DNA from 4 places in the Pseudomonas sp. ZY71 genome. Region 1 is predicted to be linked to each of the others. Evidence: riboswitches for the same ligand, from Rfam matches in the RefSeq annotation. Region 1 holds a riboswitch; each other region holds the start of a gene.
What was found. Region 1 has a riboswitch for cobalamin ahead of VY732_RS13080 (CbtB domain-containing protein). Riboswitches for the same ligand answer to the same signal wherever they lie in the genome.
Positions count from the first base shown of each region.

Region 1 (5,218 bases):
TTCAGCGAAGCGTTTCTTGACGACGCCGTGGTCGACTACGCCACCGACCGCATGGGCGGCCAACTGACCATCAAGGCGCCAAACGCCAAAGTCCCGATGGTCAATGCCGACAGCCCGGTCAACGAGCGTATCAACTACTACCTGCAAACCGAAATCAACCCGGGGCTGGCCAGCCACGGCGGTCAGGTCAGCCTGATCGATGTGGTTGAAGACGGCATCGCCGTGCTGCAGTTCGGTGGCGGCTGCCAGGGCTGCGGCCAGGCGGACGTAACCCTGAAGGAAGGCATCGAGCGCACCTTGCTCGAGCGCATCCCGGAGCTGAAGGGCGTTCGCGACGTGACCGACCACACGCAGAAAGAAAACGCCTACTACTAAGGTGTTCGCTGCGGACATGAAAAACGGCGCCCCGTGAGCGCCGTTTTTTATGGGTGAGTTTTTTATGGATGAAATGTACTGACGCCTTCGCGAGCAGGCTCGCTCCCACCTTTGGAATGCGATCAAATGTGGGAGCGAGCCTGCTCGCGAAGGGGCCTTTATGGGCGATAGAGATGAGCATGCCCGGCGCGATACAGCGATGACTCGCTAAACACCTCACTGCCCAAAACGCGCCCAACCAGAATCAACGCCGTACGCCGAAACCCTTTGGCCTCGACCTTCCCAGCGATATTCGCCAGCGTCCCCACCACCCAATCCTGATCCGGCCACGTCGCCCGGTGAATCACCGCGATCGGGCAATCGGCACCGTAATGCGGCAACAGCTCCGCCAGAATCTTCTGCAGATGGTTGACCCCCAGATGAATCGCCATCGTCGCGCCGTGTTGCGCCAGACTGCCCAGTTCCTCACCGGCCGGCATCGCGGTCTTGTCGGCGTAACGGGTCAGAATCACGCTTTGCGAGACGTCCGGCAGGGTCAGTTCCGCACCTAGCAACGCCGCACAGGCTGCCGTCGCCGTCACCCCGGGAATGATCTCGAACGGAATATTCAGCTCACGCAGGTAACGAATCTGCTCACCAATCGCACCATACAGACTCGGGTCGCCGGAGTGCACCCGCGCCACATCCTGGTCATTGGCATGCGCGGTTTTGATCAGCTCGATGATCTGTTCCAGATGCAATTCAGCGCTGTTGACCACCGTCTCGGCTTGATGACCGTCCAGCACCGCCGCCGGTACCAGCGAGCCTGCATAAATGATCACCGGGCAGCTGCGAATCAGCCGCTGGCCTTTGACGGTGATCAATTCCGGGTCGCCGGGGCCGGCACCGATGAAGTAGACGGTCATGGTTAAATCCTGTGAAAAAGGGGCACGGCAATCGCTTCAGATGAAGATTGCTCATGATCGGTGGCGGGGATTATCGGGAATTTACGCTGCGCCGGCCAATGCCAACGTGGCCTGAGCGTATTTTTGCCGGGAAATCAGCAGTTTTGCCGGTGCCTGAATCAGCTGTTCGGCGAGTGCCAACGCTGCACTTTCCGCCACGCCGTAGCAACCGGTGCGTTCGTAGGCGATCTGCGAATGGTGGCTGAGTCGTTGCTGATAACTGGCCAGTTCTTCACTGCTGAAATACAGCAAGGGCAAAGCCAACTGAGTGGCAAGTTCCTGCAGGCCCGGCTCGTCGCGCTTGAGGTCGATGCTGGCCAACGCCTTGACCGTTTCAAGCTCTATACGGTGCGCCTGTAAGGCTTGGTCGAGTAACGCGCGCAGCGTGCTGGCCGGGCAGCCGCGCTGGCAGCCCAGACCGACCACGAAGGTCGGCGCTGCGCTGTCATCGGTCATGCGTGGTATTGGCCAGCGCTTTTGCGGCGGAACAACCAGGCGCTGATCAGGCCCAGGGCCAGCCAGAACGCCACGTTGGTCAACTGCGAAGCGATTTTGAACTGGGCTTCCAATGCCTCCGGCGCGAGCATCGAATGCACTTCCGGCTGCGGTGCGCCGATCACGTGCGGCACGGCGAGGATGGCCACGCCGAGGATTTTCATCAGCCAGTGGCGGCTGAACGCAATCAGCGACAATCCGACAGCGGTCGAAGCGGCGGTGCCGATCCACCACATCTGGCGTGAAGCCAGATCAGCAGCGGCAGTGCCCGGCAATTCAGGTGGCAGGCCCATCGTCGGTGCCAGTACGAATGTCGCGTAACCAGCCAGGCCCCAGAGCAAGCCTTGCGAGGTTTTGGTCGGTGCGCGCAGGGTGTAGAGGCCCGCGAGCATCAGGGCGAAACCCACCGCAACCACCAGATTGCCGCCTGTGGTCGAGACCACGCGCTGCCAGCCGTCTTCCGGCTCCCAGGCTTCGGCGTCGTGGGTGTGCGCAGCCACGCCAGCGGCGTGTTCGTGAACCGCCACCGGCTCGGACTTCTCGAAGGTTTCCGCCTGCAGAATCAGCGGCGAGACCCAAAAGCTTTGCAGCAGAGTGAGGAGCAGGGCGGCCAGCAGACCGGTGAAACCTGCGGTTTGCGCAATACGCTTGATCATGTCGACAGGTCTCAGTGGCACGGGAACGCGGCGCTGTGGCGGGTATCGTGGGCGGCGTTGTGCACCGCTTCGATGTGCGAGAAACCGGCGAAGTAGACCAGGCTGGCACCAAGGATCGACGCGAAGATCGCGGCGGTCAGGCGTTGGCTCAGGGTGGCGGTGCTGGAAATTTTGTCCGTGTTGCTGCCGGTGCTGCTGATGATCGACATGGCGCTTCCCTCTGGAATGTCAGTGGGTGAATCGAGCGCATGAAAACCCCTGCGGGTCGGGCTCGCAGAGGTTCGAACAGCGCCCGCCCACCGCGGGTTTGTTATGTTCAGCGACGCACGAGGTGCGGGCTGTGTGTTGCGGGCCGGTCTCCGGGCTCACGAGGGGTTGGCGTCAGGCCGACCTGCAAGCGTCACCTTCCCATGTCTTGCTGACACAGTGGTTTTGACGCTTCGCTCGCTTACCGTTGCGGGGGCAGCACCGGACTGACATGGGCTTGAGTAAAGCACATGATTCACCGGTTTCCCGTTTCACCCTGTGAAGGGCACCCGTAACAAGTTGTGTAGGAGAGCATGGGTTGGGGATTTTAGTCAATTTTGTGGGGGGCTTATCCGTTGCTGCGGGTGTTGCTGATTACGGTTCCGCCCTTACGGCCATCCCTTTCAAGGTCTTCGGTAAAATCCCCTGAAATTTCATTCAGGGATCCCCAAACGATGTGGGCCGATGTTCTAGCGCGTTTCGAGAAAAAAGCACCTGCCAGTGTCATGGCTAAATTGGCTCTGGAGCAGGCTATTGCCCCTGAGTGGGTCGATCAGGTTTTCGAAGAGCATCGGCAACGGCAGTATTCTCGTGAGCTGCTGTTCTCGACCATCATCAAGCTGATGTCCCTTGTTTCATTGGGCCTGAAGCCATCCCTGCACGCCGCCGCGCGGCAACTGGAAGATCTTCCTGTCAGTTTGGCGGCTCTCTACGACAAGATCAGTCGTACCGAGCCGGCGCTGTTGCGCGCCCTGGTTACGGGCTGCGCTCAACGCCTGACTCCAACCATAAAAGAGCTGGGTTGCACGACGATGCTGCCGGGTTGGCAGGTTCGGGTAGTGGACGGTAATCACTTGGCATCCACTGAGAAACGTCTGGGAGCTTTACGTCACGAGCGCGGCGCCGCTCGTCCCGGTTTTTCGGTGGTGGCCTACGACCCCGACCTCGATCAGGTCATCGACCTTCAGGCGTGTGAGGATGCCTACGCAAGCGAGCGTGTTTGCGTGCTGCCGCTGTTGGCTGATGCCGAGCCGGGCCAAGTGTGGTTGGCTGATCGACTCTATTGCACGCTCCCGGTCATGGAAGCTTGTGAGCAGGCCCAGACGTCCTTTGTCATTCGCCAGCAAGCCAAGCATCCACGCTTGATTCAAGAAGGTGAGTGGCAAGAGCCGGTGCCTGTGGAAACAGGCACTGTGCGTGAGCAGATCATCCAGGTCAGAGGCGGTTACCAATGTCGGCGTGTCGAGCTGACGCTTCATTCTCCAACGGACTCGGGAGACAGCAGCTTGATGTTCTGGAGCAACCTACCCCAGAGCGTCAGTGCACAGCGGATCGCAGAGCTCTATCGCCGCCGCTGGAGCATTGAAGGTATGTTCCAGCGACTGGAAGCGATTCTGGAAAGTGAAATCGAAACCCTTGGCAGCCCGAAGGCTGCCTTGCTCGGGTTCGCTACTGCGGTATTGGCCTACAACGTCCTGGCCATCCTCAAACGAAGTGTCGAGCAAGCTCACCGGGAGACTCAACCTGAAGGATGGGAAGCTTCCATCTATCACTTGGCGGTTCAGGTCAGGAGTGGTTATGAGGGAATGCAGATTGCACTGCCCTCAGAATATCTTCCCGTTGTCCCTCTGGAGCAACTGGCCCAACGCCTGTTGGAGTTGGCCAGAAACATCCAGCCCAAACAAGTTGCGAAAAGCCCCCGCGGTCCCAAGGTGCCTAAACCCAAGACATGGGTTCAAGGCACAGCGGTCCATGCTCATGTTTCAACGGACAGAGTTATCAAGGCTGCCAAAACGAAAAGACCTTGAAAGGGATGGCCCTTACGGCGGGTCACTTTTTCCAGACGCCGAAAAAGTAACCAAAAAGGCTTGCTCCTACGTGCGGCCCGCTCGCTGGGGCTCGGGGTTCCTTCGCTGCGGGATCGATCCGGGCGCAGCGCCTACGGTTTGCTGCGCTGCACCTCCTCTCGCTGTGTTTGGCTTCGCCAAACGGTCGCTGCGCTCCCACGCCCGGATCAATCCCTCCACTCAGCCTTCCGACGTCGCCTTACAGATCAAGAGCTGCAGCCGAGCTAACGCTCATCCTGTTGAGTGGTGGAAGAGCATGCGGTCGACTTTGGATTTGTGGTGGATTCGCCCCTCACCCCAGCCCTCTCCCGAGGGAGAGGGAGCCGATTTGTGGGCTTTTCAAAATCTGAGTTCGACTCGGTATTGCACGTCGGCGTAGCTCTCCCAAACACCCCGATCAGTCCCTCTAACCTCATGGATAGGGGGCGATTTTTTTGCTTTTTTGAGCCTGAGTTCAACGCGGTATCGCAGGTCGGCGTACCTCTTCCAAACGCCCCGGTCAGTCCCCTCTCCCTCTGGGAGAGGGCTAGGGTGAGGGGCTCTTGATCTGGCTTTTGATCTGGCTTTTTTGCCCCTTCGGCAGGCCGAGCGTAGGTGTTCATCCGGGGGTTAGGCGCGTAGCGCCGTGCGGCGAAGCCGCATTCATCGAGAGGAG
Region 1 is NZ_CP144274.1:2,939,307-2,944,524, forward strand. It holds gene nfuA (Fe-S biogenesis protein NfuA) at 1-375, shown strand, start outside; gene cobM (precorrin-4 C(11)-methyltransferase) at 534-1,280, opposite strand; gene VY732_RS13070 (cobalamin biosynthesis protein) at 1,362-1,775, opposite strand; gene VY732_RS13075 (CbtA family protein) at 1,772-2,470, opposite strand; gene VY732_RS13080 (CbtB domain-containing protein) at 2,482-2,679, opposite strand; cobalamin riboswitch at 2,804-3,025, opposite strand; gene VY732_RS13085 (IS4 family transposase) at 3,223-4,524, shown strand.

Region 2 (5,218 bases), 180 kb from region 1:
CGACCGGCGCTTCGCGCACTTGCCCTATCCGGATCTTGAAGTGGTGGAAATCGTCCGTCTGTTTGTCCTGCCATCGCAGCGCCGCTCAGGGTTGGCCGCGGCGATATATCGATCACTCAAAGACCTGGCACTCGCCGACGGAGTCGAGGTGATCTACCTGCACACCCATCCGTTTCTGCCGGGGGCCATCGCGTTCTGGCAGCGGCAGGGCTTCGAGATAATCGATGTCGACGCTGACCCGGTGTGGCAGACCACTCACATGCACAACGTCATGAGTGAAATCTGAGAATCTGCGCCCCATCGAACGGGTCCGTCAGATAGTGCGCCCTGACCCCGAACGTCTCCTGTAAGCGCTGCGGTGTCAGCACTTCCAACGGTTTGCCCAACGCCACCAACCGCCCGCGCTCCAGCACCGCCAGACGATCACACTTCAACGCCTGATTAAGATCATGCAAGGCGATCAGCGTGGTCACCGGCAACGCCTGTACCACGTTGAGGATGGTCAGTTGATGCTGAATGTCGAGGTGGTTGGCCGGTTCGTCCAGCAACAGGATTTGCGGTCGCTGCGCCAGGGCCCGAGCAATGTGTACCCGTTGTCGCTCACCACCCGACAGGCTGCGCCACAGGCGCGTGCGCAGGTGCATCGCGTCAACGTCAGTCAACGCCTGCTCGACGATGGCGTCGTCCACCTGCGACCACGGTTGCAGCGCCGACAGCCATGGCGTGCGACCCAGCGCCACGGCATCGAACACGCGAATGCCGTCGTCGGTGTCGGCTTGTTGTTCAACGACCGCGAGTTTTTGCGCAATGCTGCGCCGGGCCATTTTGCCCAAGCGCTGACCTTCGAGCAGCACCTCGCCAGCGCTCGGTTCGCGCAACCCGGCCAGCAGTTTGAGCAGGGTGGATTTGCCGGATCCATTCGGCCCGACGATGCCGAGGGTTTCGCCGCGCTGAACTTCAAGGCTGACACCGCTGAGCAACTCGGCGCCGCGCACTCTGAAGCTCAGACCAGAACAGCTCAAAACACTGCTCATCGCGCCGATCTCCGACCCACCAGAATCAGGGCAAACACCGGCGCCCCGACCAATGCAGTAATCACCCCGACCGGAATCACCTGGCCCTTGATCAACGTGCGTGACAACACATCGGCAGCAATCAGAAACACCGCACCACCCAAGGCACTGGCCGGCAGCAGTCGTGCATGACCCGTGCCAAGCAACAGCCGCGCTGCATGGGGAATCACCAGCCCGACAAAACCGATCGAACCGACAATCGACACCATCACCGCCGTCACCAACGCCGCGCAGCCAATCAGCAGAATCTGTACGCGTCGCACCGGAATACCGAGGGATGCCGCCGAGTCCGCACCAAAGGTAAACGCATCCAGCGCGCGCCGATGCCACAGACACACGACCAACCCGAACACGGCCACCGGCACCGCCAGCCACACCGACGGCCAACGCACGCCACCAAGATTGCCCAGCAGCCAGAACATGATCCCGCGTGCCTGCTCGGAGCTTGCCGAGCGGGTAATCAGAAACGCCGTCAGCGCATTGAACAGCTGAGAACCGGCGATCCCGGCAAGAATGATCTGCCCGGTGCCGCTGGCCGAACCGCTGACCCGCGCCAGCAGAATCACCAGCACGAACGCCGTGACCGCGCCGGCGAAGGCACCGACTGACAGCGAAATCATCCCTGCGCCAACACCGAGCAGCGCCACCATCACGGCTCCGGTCGAGGCGCCGGCAGAAATCCCCAGCAGATACGGATCGGCCAACGGGTTGCGCAACAGCGACTGCAAAATCACCCCGCACGTTGCCAACCCGGCACCGCACGCCGCTGCGACCAGTGCGCGGGTCAAACGGTAATTCCAGACGATGCCTTCATCGATTGGGTCGAGCGCGTACCCGGCGCCCCACAATTTGTTCGCCAGCACTTGCATGACCACGCCCGGCTCAATCGAGGTCTCACCAATGGCCACGCCTGCAACCACTGCAATCAACAGCGTCGCCAGGGCCAGCAACGTACGGATCAGGCTGGCACTCATTGCGACAGGTCATAGCCGTTGATGGCCGTAGCCAGTTGCTCGATGCCGTCGAACATGCGCAGGCTCGCCTGCATGGCCATGGCGTCAAGAATGATGATGCGGTTGTGTTTCACCGCGTCCATGTTGCGCGTCACCGGATCGCTGCGCAGGAAGGCGAGTTTCTTTTCATAGTCGTCGGCGGGGAAACGTCGACGATCCATGCGCGCGATGACGAGGAAGGTCGGATTGGCTTTGGCGATGGTTTCCCAGCCGACCGTTGGCCACTCTTCATCGGACTCCACCACGTTGCGCACGCCGAGGGTGTTGAGCATGAAATCAGGAATGCCTTTGTGTCCGGCCACGAACGGCTCGATGTCCATTTGTGCGCTGGAGAACCAGACCAGCGCGCTGGCATCCTTCAGCCGTTTGCCCTGGGCGGTGGCAATCGATTTGGCGAGGCTGGCCTTGAGTTCGTCGTTGAGCTGCTGGCCACGCTCCTGCACATCAAAGATCTGCGCCAGTTGGCTCACGCTTTTGTAAATCGTCTCGATGCGAAACGGTGCCAGTCGCGTACCGTCGGCGCCGACCAAGTTGTCCTTGGCTTCGCAATCGGAGGGCAGCAGGTAGGTCGGAATCTTCAGCTCATGAAATTGCTCGCGGGTGCCGACCGCGCCTTGCGGGCCGACCATCCATTCCAGCTCCACGGCGACCAGTTCCGGGCGCTTGCCGATCACCGATTCGAAACTCGGCTCGTTGTCAGCCAGACGCTCGATCTTGTCGTTCTGCGCCTTGTACTTGTCCAGCACGTTGTTGAACCACAGCGACGTGCCGACGACTTTGTCGCCCAGGCCCATGGCGTAGAGCATTTCCGTGCCGGCCTGGCCGATGGTCACGGTGCGCGTCGGGGCGTGCTGGAAGGTCAGGCTGCTGCCGCAGTTTTCGACGGTCAGTGGATAGACAGTCGGCGCCGCCTGGGCCATGGCGCCAAGGGTCAGGCCGGTGATGAGGGTGGCGATGCGGGGCAGCAGCATGGGGCAGTCTCCGAGGGAACCGTACGGGGAGCGGGAGAGTACGGTCTGGAAACACACCATCGAACGCGGTCAGGAAAACAGCGCAAGGCCGGGCAGCCAACGAAGACGCGCACGGCACGATGTCCTTCCCGGACACCCCGCCGGTTAGTAATCACTGTGCCGGCAGGTCTCCTGACTGATGCGTCATCGCCTTGGCTCCGGCCTTCCCGGGGTTCACCCAGTGGCAGTCGTGGAGCAGGCTCGGCACCTACAGTTGCGGGGGCAGTTCCGATCAATGCTGTGCAAGCACCTCGGATTCCCTATTAGTCCCCTTCGGGAACCGACGGCGGCATGGTAGTCGATCGAGCCGCTGAAGGGGAGACGAATCTGCCGTGGCGAGGATCAGTGCTGGCTCATCAAACCGTGCAACACGCCCAGACGCAGGCCCGGTTCGGAGGGCAGCATTTGTGCAATGCCGAACACTTTGAATGCCGCGAGCATCAACACCAGACCGCCGGGCAGAATGCTCTGGCGGTGTGGTTGCAGACCGGCCAGCTTGAGCTGTTGCACGTTGTTCACTTTCAGCAAAAGCAGCGACAGGCGCAGCAGCCCGCCATAGGTGATGCCGGCCTGACCGAAGTCGTTGAGGCGATTGGCCTTGAGCACTTTGGCCAGCATGCGCGCAGTGCCGGACGAACCGATGGTTTGCTGCCAGCCCTGAGCACGGTAGCGCCGGGCAACCTTTTCAAACTGCAGGATGGCGAAGCGTTCGGCCTCCTGTAGCGCGCCGGCAGACACGTCACCGCCACGAAAGAACCGCGTGCTCAAGGTGCCGCTGCCGATGGCGATGCTTTCGGTGAGCAATGGTTGTGAGCCTTGGCCGAGGATCAGCTCGGTGGAGCCGCCGCCGATGTCGACCACCAGCCGCATGTCTGCGGCGCTCGGCAAGGCGTGGGTCACGCCGGCGTAGACCAGCCGCGCCTCTTCATGGCCGCAAATGACGTCGATGGGAAAGCCCAGATGCCGCTCGGCGCTGGCCAGAAACAGTTGCGCGTTGTCCGCTTCACGCACCGCGCTGGTGGCCACCGCACGAACCCGGCCGGCTTCGAAACCGCGCAGTTTCTTGCCGAACCGCGCCAATGCCTGCCAGCCGCGATCCAGTGCCAACGCATCCAGCGCGCCACCGTCAAAACCTTCAGCGAGGCGCACCGGTTCACGCAGGGTTTTCACTTCCTGAATCTGCAAGCCTTTGCGGCTGCGCACCGACTGGCCGATCATCAGGCGAAAGGCATTCGAACCCAGGTCGATGGCGGCAAACAGCGAGGCGTCGTCTTTCATGGGAGTCCTTGCAGAGCGTCCGTCGGGAGGCGCGAGACGGTTTGCGAGGATTCTGCCGTAATCTTGATGACATCCTGATGACGGGGCAGGGGCGGTTCAATGAATTTGCGGCTGTCATGACACTGTCATTATCCGGCGTCTATGCTGAGGCCAATACATCGCGTGTTCTTAAAGTTTTTGCTGCCAGTTTTGGCAGCTTTTTTTTGCCCGCGATTTGGCAATGCCGCGAACTGATCGTTCCCACGCTCCGCGTGGTAATGCCTCTAGGGACGCTCCGCGTCCAGTGACGCGGAGCGTCACGGGCTGCATTCCCACGCGGAGCGTGGGAACGATCAGGGGTAAGGGGGATGCGTCAGCAGGCTTGCGGGGTTTCGCCGCGGGCCAGGCGTGCGTTGATGTCGTCGATGACCTCAGGCAGTTCGGCGATGGTGTCGATCAGATAATGCGGACGCGAAGGCGCGAACATCTTGCCAATTCGCTCACGTTCCTCTGCCAGACGATCCGATGGCAGCGCTTTGAACTGCTCATAGGTCAGCCCCAACGCATTCCCCGAGCAGGTCAACGCCACCGTCCACATCCCCGCGCTACGCCCTTCAAGAATTCCGGGCCAGGTGTCATCGACCTTGACGCACGCCGCCACGTCACTGATGCCCAAGGCAATCACGTTGGCCAACGCCTGCGCCGGATAGGGCCGGCCATTCGGCACCTCATCGGTGGCGACGACATGGTCAGCGACGTAGCCATTTTCCCGCGCCAGTTCGACGACCTTGGCCATCACCACCGCCGGATAACCGGAGCACGAACCAATTTTCAAACCCTTGTCGCGCAACGCTGCAATCGCCTC
Region 2 is NZ_CP144274.1:2,757,644-2,762,861, forward strand. It holds gene VY732_RS12280 (GNAT family N-acetyltransferase) at 1-286, shown strand, start outside; partial or broken gene VY732_RS12285 (ABC transporter ATP-binding protein) at 270-938, opposite strand; gene VY732_RS12290 (FecCD family ABC transporter permease) at 1,031-2,035, opposite strand; gene VY732_RS12295 (ABC transporter substrate-binding protein) at 2,044-3,057, opposite strand; cobalamin riboswitch at 3,202-3,396, opposite strand; gene VY732_RS12300 (Ppx/GppA family phosphatase) at 3,439-4,374, opposite strand; gene phnX (phosphonoacetaldehyde hydrolase) at 4,727-5,218, opposite strand, start outside.
Region 2: linked by a shared signal. The riboswitch ahead of VY732_RS12295 (ABC transporter substrate-binding protein) and the one ahead of VY732_RS13080 (CbtB domain-containing protein) in region 1 are both predicted to bind cobalamin.

Region 3 (5,218 bases), 900 kb from region 1:
ACGTCAAAGTCGAGCGCGCCGTAATACACCTGATCCTTGCGGCTGGCGTCGTCGACAAAGTAATGCCGGCTCTGCTCGGCGACCACGGCGCGGCCACGTATGGTGCCAGCGTCATTCAACGGGCCACCGGTGTCGACTTGTCCGCGATAATTGTCCCAACTGCCGCCCGACAAGGTGATCTCGGTTTGCGCTGTGGCCTGCCCGCGTTTGCGCACGAAGTTCACCCCGCCGGCGGTGCCGCCCGAACCTTTCATCATCCCGGCCGCGCCGCGAAGGATCTCGACGCGGTCGTAATAGGCCATGTCACCGCTGAAACTGTCGGCCTGAACGTAGAGGTTGCCCATGTCCAGCGGCACGCCGTCGTACTGATACTGGCCCGACATGCGAAAGCCACGGGAGTAGAAGTATTTGCCGCCCATGGTCGAGTCGTAGACGGTAACCCCCGGGGTCTTTTCCATGACCTGATCGATGGTGTTGAGGTTCTGGTCGTCGAGCATTTTGCGCGTCATCACCGTGACCGATTGCGGGGTCTCTCGCAGCGAGTGCTCGCCTTTGCCGATGGTCACCGCGCCAGTAGTGTACGAGCCGCTGTTTTCCGTGGTCGCGCCGAGCAACTGGCCGTTGATGTTGGTGGCCCCCAGTTCCAGCGCCGAACCGACTACCGGTGCCGGCCGCAGCACATAGGTGCCATTGGCCTGCGGTTCGGCTTGCAGGCCGCTGCCGCCAAGAATCCGCGCAAAGCCTTCGCTGGTGCCGAATGCGCCTCTGAGGCCAGGGGATTTCAGGCCATCGGTTTGTTGCGCATCAAACGAAATCGCTGCCCCCGCCGCACTGGCGAAATGGCTGAGTACTTCGGTCAGGCTGCCAGCGGCAATGTCGAAGGATTTAACCGAACTCTGTTGCGCCGAAAACGGCGCGGCCAACGTGGTCGTCGACCAGACGCCGGCCGTCGTTGCCGCCAGTAGTCCGACCTTCACCGCGGTCGCCAGACGACCAGACTTGTACACCCGAGACATGCTTACCCTCCCCCAGAAACGCTGAATAAAAACTCATTGAGGGATGAGCCGAACGGTGTGCGTGAAAAGTGCAAACGCTGTAAAAAACATTTCCGGTTCACGGTGCCCATCACTGGGCAGGCGGCGACACGTTGACCCAATAACGGCTGTAGCGCGTGATGCGCAAGGAGAATCCACTCTCCAGCGCCGCCAGTGCGAGGTCGGTGTTGTCGATCGGGAATGCGCCGGAAACCTTCAGTTGGGCGATCCGCGCATCACACCGCAGCACGCCATGGCGGTAACGCGAAATATCCGCCAGCAACTCGGCCAGAGGACGGTTGAGCGCGATGATGCTGCCTTGCTGCCAGGCACCGACCGACGCATCGTTGCGGCGAATCGCGCCTACCGCACGACTGTTGAAAGCCACTGATTGTCCGGCTTCCAAACGCACGGTGGAGCCACCGCCGGCCGAGCTGACTTCGACCGCCTTCTCGACAACCGACACCTCGCCACCGCTGTCCTGTGAGCGGACGATAAACCGCGTGCCCAACGCCAACACTTGGCCATGCCGGGTCAATACTTTGAACGGACGCTGCGACGAATCGGCCGCGGTGCTCAGCAGAATCTCGCCCCACAGTAATTCCAGGGTCCGCTGGCGACCGTCGAAACGCAGATTGACCGAGGTGTCGGTGTTGAGCAGCAAGGCACTGCCATCGGCCAGACGAAACTCGCGCCGCTCGCCCACGCCGGTACGGAAATCGGCCAGCAGGTTTTGCGACGGCTCACTGCGCCAGCCCAGCCAGCCCAGCGACCCGGCCGACGCCAGCAGCACCACGCTGCGCAATACCTGCCGCCGGGATCGCTCGACCCCGCGCAACGCCGGTGCCGCCAATGCGCCCGGCACGCTGGCCATCTGTTCGCCGACCGCCGCCATCTGCTGCCAGGCTTGCTGATGGGCAGGATCGGCGCGCAACCAGTCGTTCCACGCAGCGCGGTCGGCCTCGGTGGCGATGCCGGAATGCAGACGCGCGTACCAGCGGGCAGCGGCGCTGATCGCTTGCAGTTCGGCGGGCGACAGGCTCATGCCAGTTGCATCTGAATCTGCATCAGACAGCAATGCTCCATGGCCTTGGCCATGTAGTTGTTGACGCTGCGCACGCTGATGTTCAAGCGCTCGGCAATCTGCGGGTAGGTCAGGCCATCGAACTGCGACAGGATGAAGGTCTGCTTGACCTTCGGCCCCAGCCCTTGCAGCAGACGGTCGATTTCCACCAGCGCCTGCAGCAGGATCGCCTGCTCTTCCAGCGAAGGCTGTTGCTCTTGTGGCATGGCCGCCAGCGCTTCCAGCCAGGATTGCTCCAGCGAACGGCGGCGGAACAGGTCAACGAGCAAGCCTTTGGCGATCATCGACAGGTAAGGACGCGGCTCGCGAATCTCCAGAGCGCTGCGGGCCTTGATGACCCGAACGAAGGTGTCCTGCGCCAGATCGGCCGCATCGAAAGAGTTGCTCAGACGCTTGCGCAACCAGCCTTTCAACCACCCGTGATGGTCGCAATACAAGTCATTGACGGCGCTGCGCAGGGATAATTCGTCGGCGGACATGAGGCTGGAATAATTCGCGAGTGATAATGACTCTTATTGTCTGGCGCGCGACGGGTGCTTGGCAATAGGCAACTTTGGCCATTTGCATACCCATAACCCGGGTCCCGAAAGTTGACGAACGGTCATTCGAATGTTCAGATGCCGCCCAGTTTCAGGTGTCCCATGCCGCCGTGCATGGGGTGAAACGGGAAACCGGTACGTTCTTTTCGAACAAGTCCGGTGCTGCCCCCGCAACGGTATGCGCGTGATGCTTTCGATACACCACTGTGGCCAGACGGCCATGGGAAGGTGAAAGCCTCGATACGCGCGAGCCCGGAGACCGGCCTGAAATTTTGTTTGGCAAAATCCTGCGGTGGGCGGGCATGGGCCGGTATTGGCTGTGCGCGATGCCTTCTCCTGCATGCTCTTCTGCGAAGATCCTTTTCGAGAAGACAATGATTCGACCTTTCAACACTCCTGCTCCAACCCTGTTCCTTGGCTGCCTGTTCAGCCCGCTGCTACTGGCCGACGACGCGCCGCTGGAACTCCATCAACAAATCGTTTCTGCACCGTCTGTGGAATCCACCACCGTCGCCGAGATGGCGAAGTTCGGCAGCAAGGTCGAGATCGTCAGCCGCGAACAGATCGAACGTGCCGGCCCCAGCGCCGATGTCAGCCGCGTCATGCAGATGTTCATTCCCGGTCTGTACGTCGCACCGAAAAACGGTCCGTTCGACTACGGCACTTATTCACTGCTGGGCGGGCGCAACGACGACACGTTGATCCTGCTTGACGGCGTACGCCTGAACAATCGCCTGTACGGCGGCCTCTATCTGGACACCCTGCCGGCCAATGCCATCGAGCGCATTGAAGTGCTCAAGGGTGGCCAGAGCCTGTTGTTCGGCACTCAAGCCGTGTCGGGTGTGATCAACATCGTCACCCGCAGCCCGCAATCGCGCAAAACCTCTGGCGAAGTGAATCTGGGCGTCGACAGTTTCGGCGGCACCACCGAAGACGCTCGGGTCGAGAACATCTTCACGAACGGTTTTGGCGATCTCGGTCTGCTGGCGTATGTCAGCCACAACGTCTCCGACGGTTACCAGCCCTATCGCAACCGCGACATGAAAAACGTCAGCGAGAAGAACCGCGCCTACGAAGTCACCACCTTCGGTGGCAAGGCGATTCAGTCGTTTGGCGATGATGCGCGGCTGGAACTGTTCTACCAATACGCCGACGCCAATCTCGACTTCGCCCGCCCGGTCGACAACCACAACACCACCAACGACCGCGTGCAGCAGATCGCCACGGCGACCTTCGAGCAGACCGTCAACGAGCGCCTGAGCTACTTCATCAAAAGTCATATCAACGACTGGGACACCCGCTACACGCGCGTCAACAATATCGCCGGGGGCGGCACCCAAGTCATCAATCACAACGACTATTGGGGCTTCACCGATTGGGGCGTGCAGGCCGAAGGCAAGGCTGAACTGCGCGGCGGCCATGTGCTGGTGTTCGGCAGCGACAACCAATGGTTCAAGGGCCAGGACGATGTGTTGATCATCGACAACGACAAGGCCGAAGCCCATGCGTTCTACACGCAACTGCGACCGCAGATCGACGCCCTGCCCGACTGGCATCCGAGCATCGGTGTGCGCCACGAAGCCATGAGCGGCGGCGACAGTGCCACGGTCGGCATGCTCACTTCGCTGTATGACCTCAATGACAATTGGTCGGTGCGCGGCCAATACGGCAGCGCTTACAAACTGCCGAACGCCGAGCAACTGTTCGTCAACGAGCCGGGCGACGAGATCGGTAATCGCAATCTCAAACCGGAAAAAAGCCGCAACGCTGAACTCGGTGTCGACTACAAAGGCTTCTTGCTCGATCGCGAATTCAGCGCCAGCGTGACCCTGTTCAAACGCAAGATCGACGACCTGATCACCCTCGATGACATTCAGTGGGTCAACGGTGAAGGCACGATCCAGATGCGCGGTTTCGAGGCCGACGCCAAACTGGCGCTCAACGATCAGTGGAGTCTGCAAGCGGACATGACCCGCAACCTCACCGAATCCCGCACGGGGGCGACCATCAATGACATCCCGAGCTTCTTCGCCCGTTCGCGCGTGGGTTATGAATCGGAAAATCGCCTGTGGGGCGTTGGCGGTGCGATCCGCTATATCCGCGATATCAAAAGCTCGAAGCAGGTCGAGTACGGCAATTATTCAGTGGTCGACGCCGACGCTTATCGCTACCTCGACAACGCCCACCAACACCGCGTGAGCCTGCTGGTGGAAAACCTCTTCGATCGCGATTACGTCACCAGCCGTTCGAGCAATGTCGACAACCTCGGCCGGCCGTTCACCTCCGAAGTGCGCTACACGTACCGCTTCTGATGAGTGAGATCAAAACCGTCGACGGCGTCGACACGCACCCGGACTGGTCGCACGTGCCCGAGCACGCGCGCCATGTGTTCCTCTGCACCGGCCCACGCTGCACCCAGCGCGGCGCCTTGCAGCTATGGAAAACCCTGCGCCGGCATTTGCTCGCGCACGATCGCATCGAGACGCCGGGCGGCGTTCTGCTGACCCGTACGCATTGTCAGTTTCCGTGCAATCTGGGGCCGATTGTGACGGTGTATCCGG
Region 3 is NZ_CP144274.1:3,838,746-3,843,963, forward strand. It holds gene VY732_RS17050 (TonB-dependent siderophore receptor) at 1-1,016, opposite strand, end outside; gene VY732_RS17055 (FecR domain-containing protein) at 1,126-2,079, opposite strand; gene VY732_RS17060 (sigma-70 family RNA polymerase sigma factor) at 2,076-2,597, opposite strand; cobalamin riboswitch at 2,734-2,939, shown strand; gene VY732_RS17065 (TonB-dependent receptor plug domain-containing protein) at 3,032-4,969, shown strand; gene VY732_RS17070 ((2Fe-2S) ferredoxin domain-containing protein) at 4,969-5,218, shown strand, end outside.
Region 3: linked by a shared signal. The riboswitch ahead of VY732_RS17065 (TonB-dependent receptor plug domain-containing protein) and the one ahead of VY732_RS13080 (CbtB domain-containing protein) in region 1 are both predicted to bind cobalamin.

Region 4 (5,218 bases), 1.0 Mb from region 1:
AGTACCAGCATCGGCGCCGGATAGAATTCCTTGACCGGACCCAGGCATAAAACGGCGAGAGGTTTGGCGCCTTCGGGCAACTTCAACAGATCAGCCAGTGCCTGTGGCTCGAACAGTGAAACCCAGCCCATGCCCAGGCCTTCGGCGCGCGAGGCCAGCCACAGATTCTGGATGGCGCAGGACAGCGAGGCCATGTCCATTTCCGGCAGCGTGCGGCGACCGAAGATGTGCTTTTCGCGATCGTCCATCAACGCGGCGACCAGCACTTCGGCGCAGTCATGGAGCCCCTCGACCTTGAGTTTCATGAACTCGTCACTGCGTTCGCCGAGGGCTTCGGCGGTGCGGACGCGTTCTTCTTCCACGAGGTTCTGGATCTGCCCGCGCAGGTTGCGGTCGCTGATACGGATGAAGCGCCAGGGCTGCATCAGGCCGACGCTTGGGGCCTGGTGGGCGGCTTCCAAGAGTCGGCGCAGCAGCTCCGGTTCGACCGTGCCGCCGGTGAAGTGGCGCATGTCGCGGCGTTCGGCGATGGCTTTATAGACGGCTTGGCGCTCGGCTTCGGAGAATGTGTTGTCGGTCATGGCCCTTTCGCGAGCAGGCTCGCTCCCACAGGGGATTGCATTGCTTCAGTCACCACCGTTTCAACTGTGGGAGCGAGCCTGCTCGCGAAGGCGCCTTCGGAATCAGGCGCAAACAGTGCAGCGACAGCCACCGGATTCGACGGGAAATAAAAGTGCACGTACGACGCCGTCATCCGCCCTTCCCGATAAACCGCCTCGGCCCCACGCCCACCATTCGGGCTCAAGCCACGGGCAATCGGTGTCAATTCGGTGGTGGTCAGGGAATGATGATAAGTGTGCCCACGCAGCGAACCTTCCGGCAGATCGACCGCTTGCAGGGCCAGTGCCGCCAGACGCTTCTGCATCACCGCATCGCCCTTAAGCAGCCCAACCAACTCAGCGCGAGTGCCTTCAACGTCAGTCAAAGAATCCAGCAAATACAGCATCCCGCCACATTCAGCGAGCAACGGTTTACCCGCTGCATGATGCGCGCGAATCGCTTCAACCATCGCGGTGTTCTGCGCCAGCGCAACGTGATGCAACTCCGGATAACCACCGGGCAGATACAAGCTATCCGCCTCCGGCAATTGCGTATCGCGGATCGGCGAGAAGAAACTCAACTCGGCGCCCATCGCCCGCAACAGATCGAGACTCGCGCCATAGGTGAAAGCAAACGCTTCATCACGGGCGACCGCGATTCGCACATTCTTCAGCAGCGGCTCTACAGCGATGACGTCAGGCGCGGCGAACTCAACCGCCGGCGGCAGCGCTACCTCACAGCTACTGGCGAGAGCGTCGGCAGCCGCGTCGAGACGCACATCGAGGTCATTCAGTTCGCTGGCCTGGACCAGGCCGAGATGGCGACTCGGCAGTTCGATACCCGTTTCGCGGGACAACGCGCCGTACCAGCGCAGACCTTCCGTGAGACTGCCTTCGAGCAATTGCGCATGTCGCAAAGTACCGACACGATTGGCCAGCACGCCGGCAAACGGCAGATCCGGCTGGTACTTCGCCAAGCCCAGCGCCAACGCACCAAAGGTCTGCGCCATCGCCGTCCCATCGATCACGCCAAGCACAGGCACACCGAAATGCCGCGCCAGATCAGCGCTGGAAGGCGTGCCGTCGAACAGACCCATCACGCCTTCGATCAGAATCAGATCGGCCTCGGCGGCGGCTTCCCACAACAGACGACGACTTTCCTGCTCGCCGACCATCCACATGTCCAATTGATAGACCGGCGCACCGCTGGCGCGCTCAAGAATCATCGGATCAAGGAAGTCCGGGCCGCATTTGAACACGCGTACTTTGCGCCCCTGATTGCGATGCAAACGGGCGAGCGCGGCGGTGACGGTGGTCTTGCCCTGACCGGAGGCCGGCGCGGCGATGAGGACCGCCGGGCAGTGACGTGGTTGATTCAAAGTTCGACGCCTTTCTGCGCTTTGATGCCGGCCTGGAAGGCGTGTTTGAGCATGCCCATTTCGGTGACCGTGTCGCCCATTTCGATCATTTCCGGCTTGGCCGCGCGACCGGTGACGATCACGTGCTGCATCGGCGGACGCGCCTGCAAATCGCTGAGCACCTGATCGAGATCGAGGTAACCGTGCTTGAGGGCGATGTTCAGTTCGTCGAGCACCACCAGACCGATCGACGGATCACGCAGCAACTCACGGGACACCGCCCACGCGGCTTCGGCAGCGGCGATGTCACGCTGGCGGTCCTGGGTTTCCCAAGTGAATCCTTCGCCCATCACGTGAAAGCGCACTTGCTCGGGGAAGCGGCGGAAAAACAACTCTTCGCCGGTGCTGTTGCGGCCCTTGATGAACTGCACCACGCCGCACTGCATGCCGTGGCCCATGGCGCGCGCAAGCATGCCGAAGGCCGAGCTGCTTTTGCCTTTGCCATTGCCGGTCAGCACCAGCACCAGACCGCACTCGTCAGGCGAGTTGGCGATGCGTTCGTCGATCACGGCTTTTTTGCGCTGCATACGCGCCAGATGGCGTTCGTCGCGCTCGGGGGAATCAGTCATGGGGGAGCTCTCCGTTGAGGCTGGATAACGGCGGGCAGGCACAAGAATAGACGGCAAAAAGCCTGGCATCGCCCACCGTGATGCCGCTGGATGGATCAGGCCGGTCTCCGGGCTCATGAGCGGCGTTGGCCTGACTGCGCGCCTTCCCGCTTCTTTCGAGGCAGTGGCTCAAGGCGCAGTTTTCACTCATTTACCGTTGCGGGGGCAGCGCCGGGATCGTGGTGGTTCTTCGCTTGAAGACAACCCTCACCGGCTTCCCTGTTTCACTCTGTCGACGCAGGTCACAGAGCACCTGAAACAAGCCGCGAAGGTTAGAGGGTTGGGGGTGGAGCGTCAATTAAAGAGGCGGCCATCGGGCGAATAACTGCCGCCGATCACTTATCTGCCGCCAATCTTGTGCCACACTGATACAAATGATATCAAAGAGCCATGCTTTTCTCGAAAAGCCCACTACAACAATAAAGGATGATGACGATGCAAGGCATGATCATCAGCAACCCGCGCCTGGAATTCCTGCGCCCGGTGCTTGAACGCTGGTTTGACTGTATCGACCGCTACAACGCCGTGCGCGGCGACAGCGACACCCCTTACTGGCATGACGAGAAAGCCAATCTCGGATTGCTCTCGGCGGCGGCCTGGATGGCTGAGCTGGTCACTTTGAACGACACTGTCACGCGCAAACAGAACGAAGAAGGCGAGCGCAATGCCCGCGCCGATCTGTTTCTCGCCGGCGCCGAAGACCGCGCCTTTATCCAGGCCACTCAGCGCTGGCCAAAGGTTACCAACCTGAATCTGACCCAGGCCCTGCTGGATATCACTAACGACGCCAAGCGCATCAGCTACGCCAGCGATCTCAAGCTCGGCTGCCTGTTTGTCGCGCCGCAAAAAGCCCAGCACAGCGCCAGCCCTGAAGAGCTGCAGGACATGGTCGACGACCTGCAAAAGGAACACACCTGCGCGGTCGCCTGGTATTTCCCTTACGCCTACCGCAAGTTGCGCAGCGAAGCCGGCAATTATCACCCGGGCATCGCCGTGCTGTTCAAGGAAGCCCGCGGCTGAGCAGTTGAACCATCGGGCTTGCGCCCTCCTCTATGATTAGGAATGCATTCATAGGGAAGATTCAGCAATGCGCAAGCCCCAGCTCGTTTTTGTCATCGCCTTCGCCGGAGGGCTCGCCGCCTGCGGTGAGACCTCCAGCCTGCAAGTCTCCGACGGCACCGGCCCGTCACCGAAATTGCCTGAACCAAACAAGACCCTGATTCCGACGGTGAACATTGCCCCGGCGATCGGCTGGCCGGAGGGCGCTAAACCGACGGCAGCGACTGGCACGCAAGTCGCTGCATTCGCGGAAGGCCTCGATCATCCGCGCTGGCTCTATGTGCTGCCCAACGGCGATGTGCTGGTGGCGGAAACCAACGCCCCGCCAAAACCGGATGACAGCAGCGGCATTCGTGGCTGGGTGATGAAAAAGGTCATGGGCAAGGCTGGCGCGGGCGTGCCGAGTCCGAACCGCATCACCTTGCTGCGTGACGCCGATCATGATGGTGTCGCAGAAACCCGCACGGTATTCCTGCAGAACCTCAACTCGCCGTTCGGTATGACGCTGGTTGGCAATGACCTGTACGTCGCCGATACCGATCGCCTGCTGCGCTTCAACTACGAACCCGGCGCGACCGAGATCAAGTCACAGCCAATCAAGGTTGTCGATTTGCCCGGCGGTACGCTGAATCACCACTGGACGAAAAACGTCATCGCCAGCAAGGACGGCAGCAAGCTGTACGTCACGGTCGGCTCGAACAGCAACGTCGGCGAAAATGGTCTGGATAAGGAAGAAGGCCGCGCGGCGATCTGGGAAGTCGATCGGGCGACCGGCAATCACCGCATCTTCGCCTCGGGCATCCGCAACCCCAATGGCCTGGCCTGGGAGCCGAAAAGTGGCGCGCTGTGGACAGCGGTCAACGAACGCGACGAGATCGGCAGTGATCTGGTGCCGGACTACATCACTTCCGTGAAGGACGGTGGCTTCTATGGCTGGCCGTTCAGTTACTACGGCCAGCATGTCGATGTCCGCGTTACGCCGCAAAACCCGGATCTGGTGGCCAAAGCCATCGCCCCGGATTATGCAGTCGGGCCGCACACTGCGTCTTTGGGCCTGACGTTCGCCGAGGGCAACAACCTGCCGGCGCAGTTCAAGGAAGGTGCCTTTATCGGCCAGCACGGTTCATGGAACCGCAAACCGCACAGTGGCTACAAAGTGATTTTCGTACCGTTCACCGGTGGCAAGCCGAGCGGCAAACCGGTGGATGTGCTGACCGGGTTCCTCGACAAGGACGAGAATGCACTCGGTCGGCCGGTGGGCGTGGTGATCGATCAGCAGGGGGGCTTGCTGGTGGCGGATGATGTTGGCAACAAGGTGTGGCGAGTCTCAGCCAGCAAATAATTTTAGCCATGCACAAACAACTGTAGGAGTGAGCCTGCTCGCGATAGCGGTCGATCATTCAACATTGATGTTGAATGTGACACCGTCATCGCGAGCAGGCTCACTCCTACACATTAGATTTTGGGCAACTTGAATTAAGGGTTATGCGCCAGATGCTCCGGCTGCAACACCCGCTTGGCACTCAGATAAGCC
Region 4 is NZ_CP144274.1:1,895,399-1,900,616, reverse strand. It holds gene bluB (5,6-dimethylbenzimidazole synthase) at 1-581, opposite strand, end outside; gene VY732_RS08465 (cobyrinate a,c-diamide synthase) at 578-1,978, opposite strand; gene cobO (cob(I)yrinic acid a,c-diamide adenosyltransferase) at 1,975-2,586, opposite strand; cobalamin riboswitch at 2,668-2,897, opposite strand; gene VY732_RS08455 (hypothetical protein) at 3,061-3,645, shown strand; gene VY732_RS08450 (PQQ-dependent sugar dehydrogenase) at 3,713-5,026, shown strand; gene VY732_RS08445 (C40 family peptidase) at 5,161-5,218, opposite strand, start outside.
Region 4: linked by a shared signal. The riboswitch ahead of cobO (cob(I)yrinic acid a,c-diamide adenosyltransferase) and the one ahead of VY732_RS13080 (CbtB domain-containing protein) in region 1 are both predicted to bind cobalamin.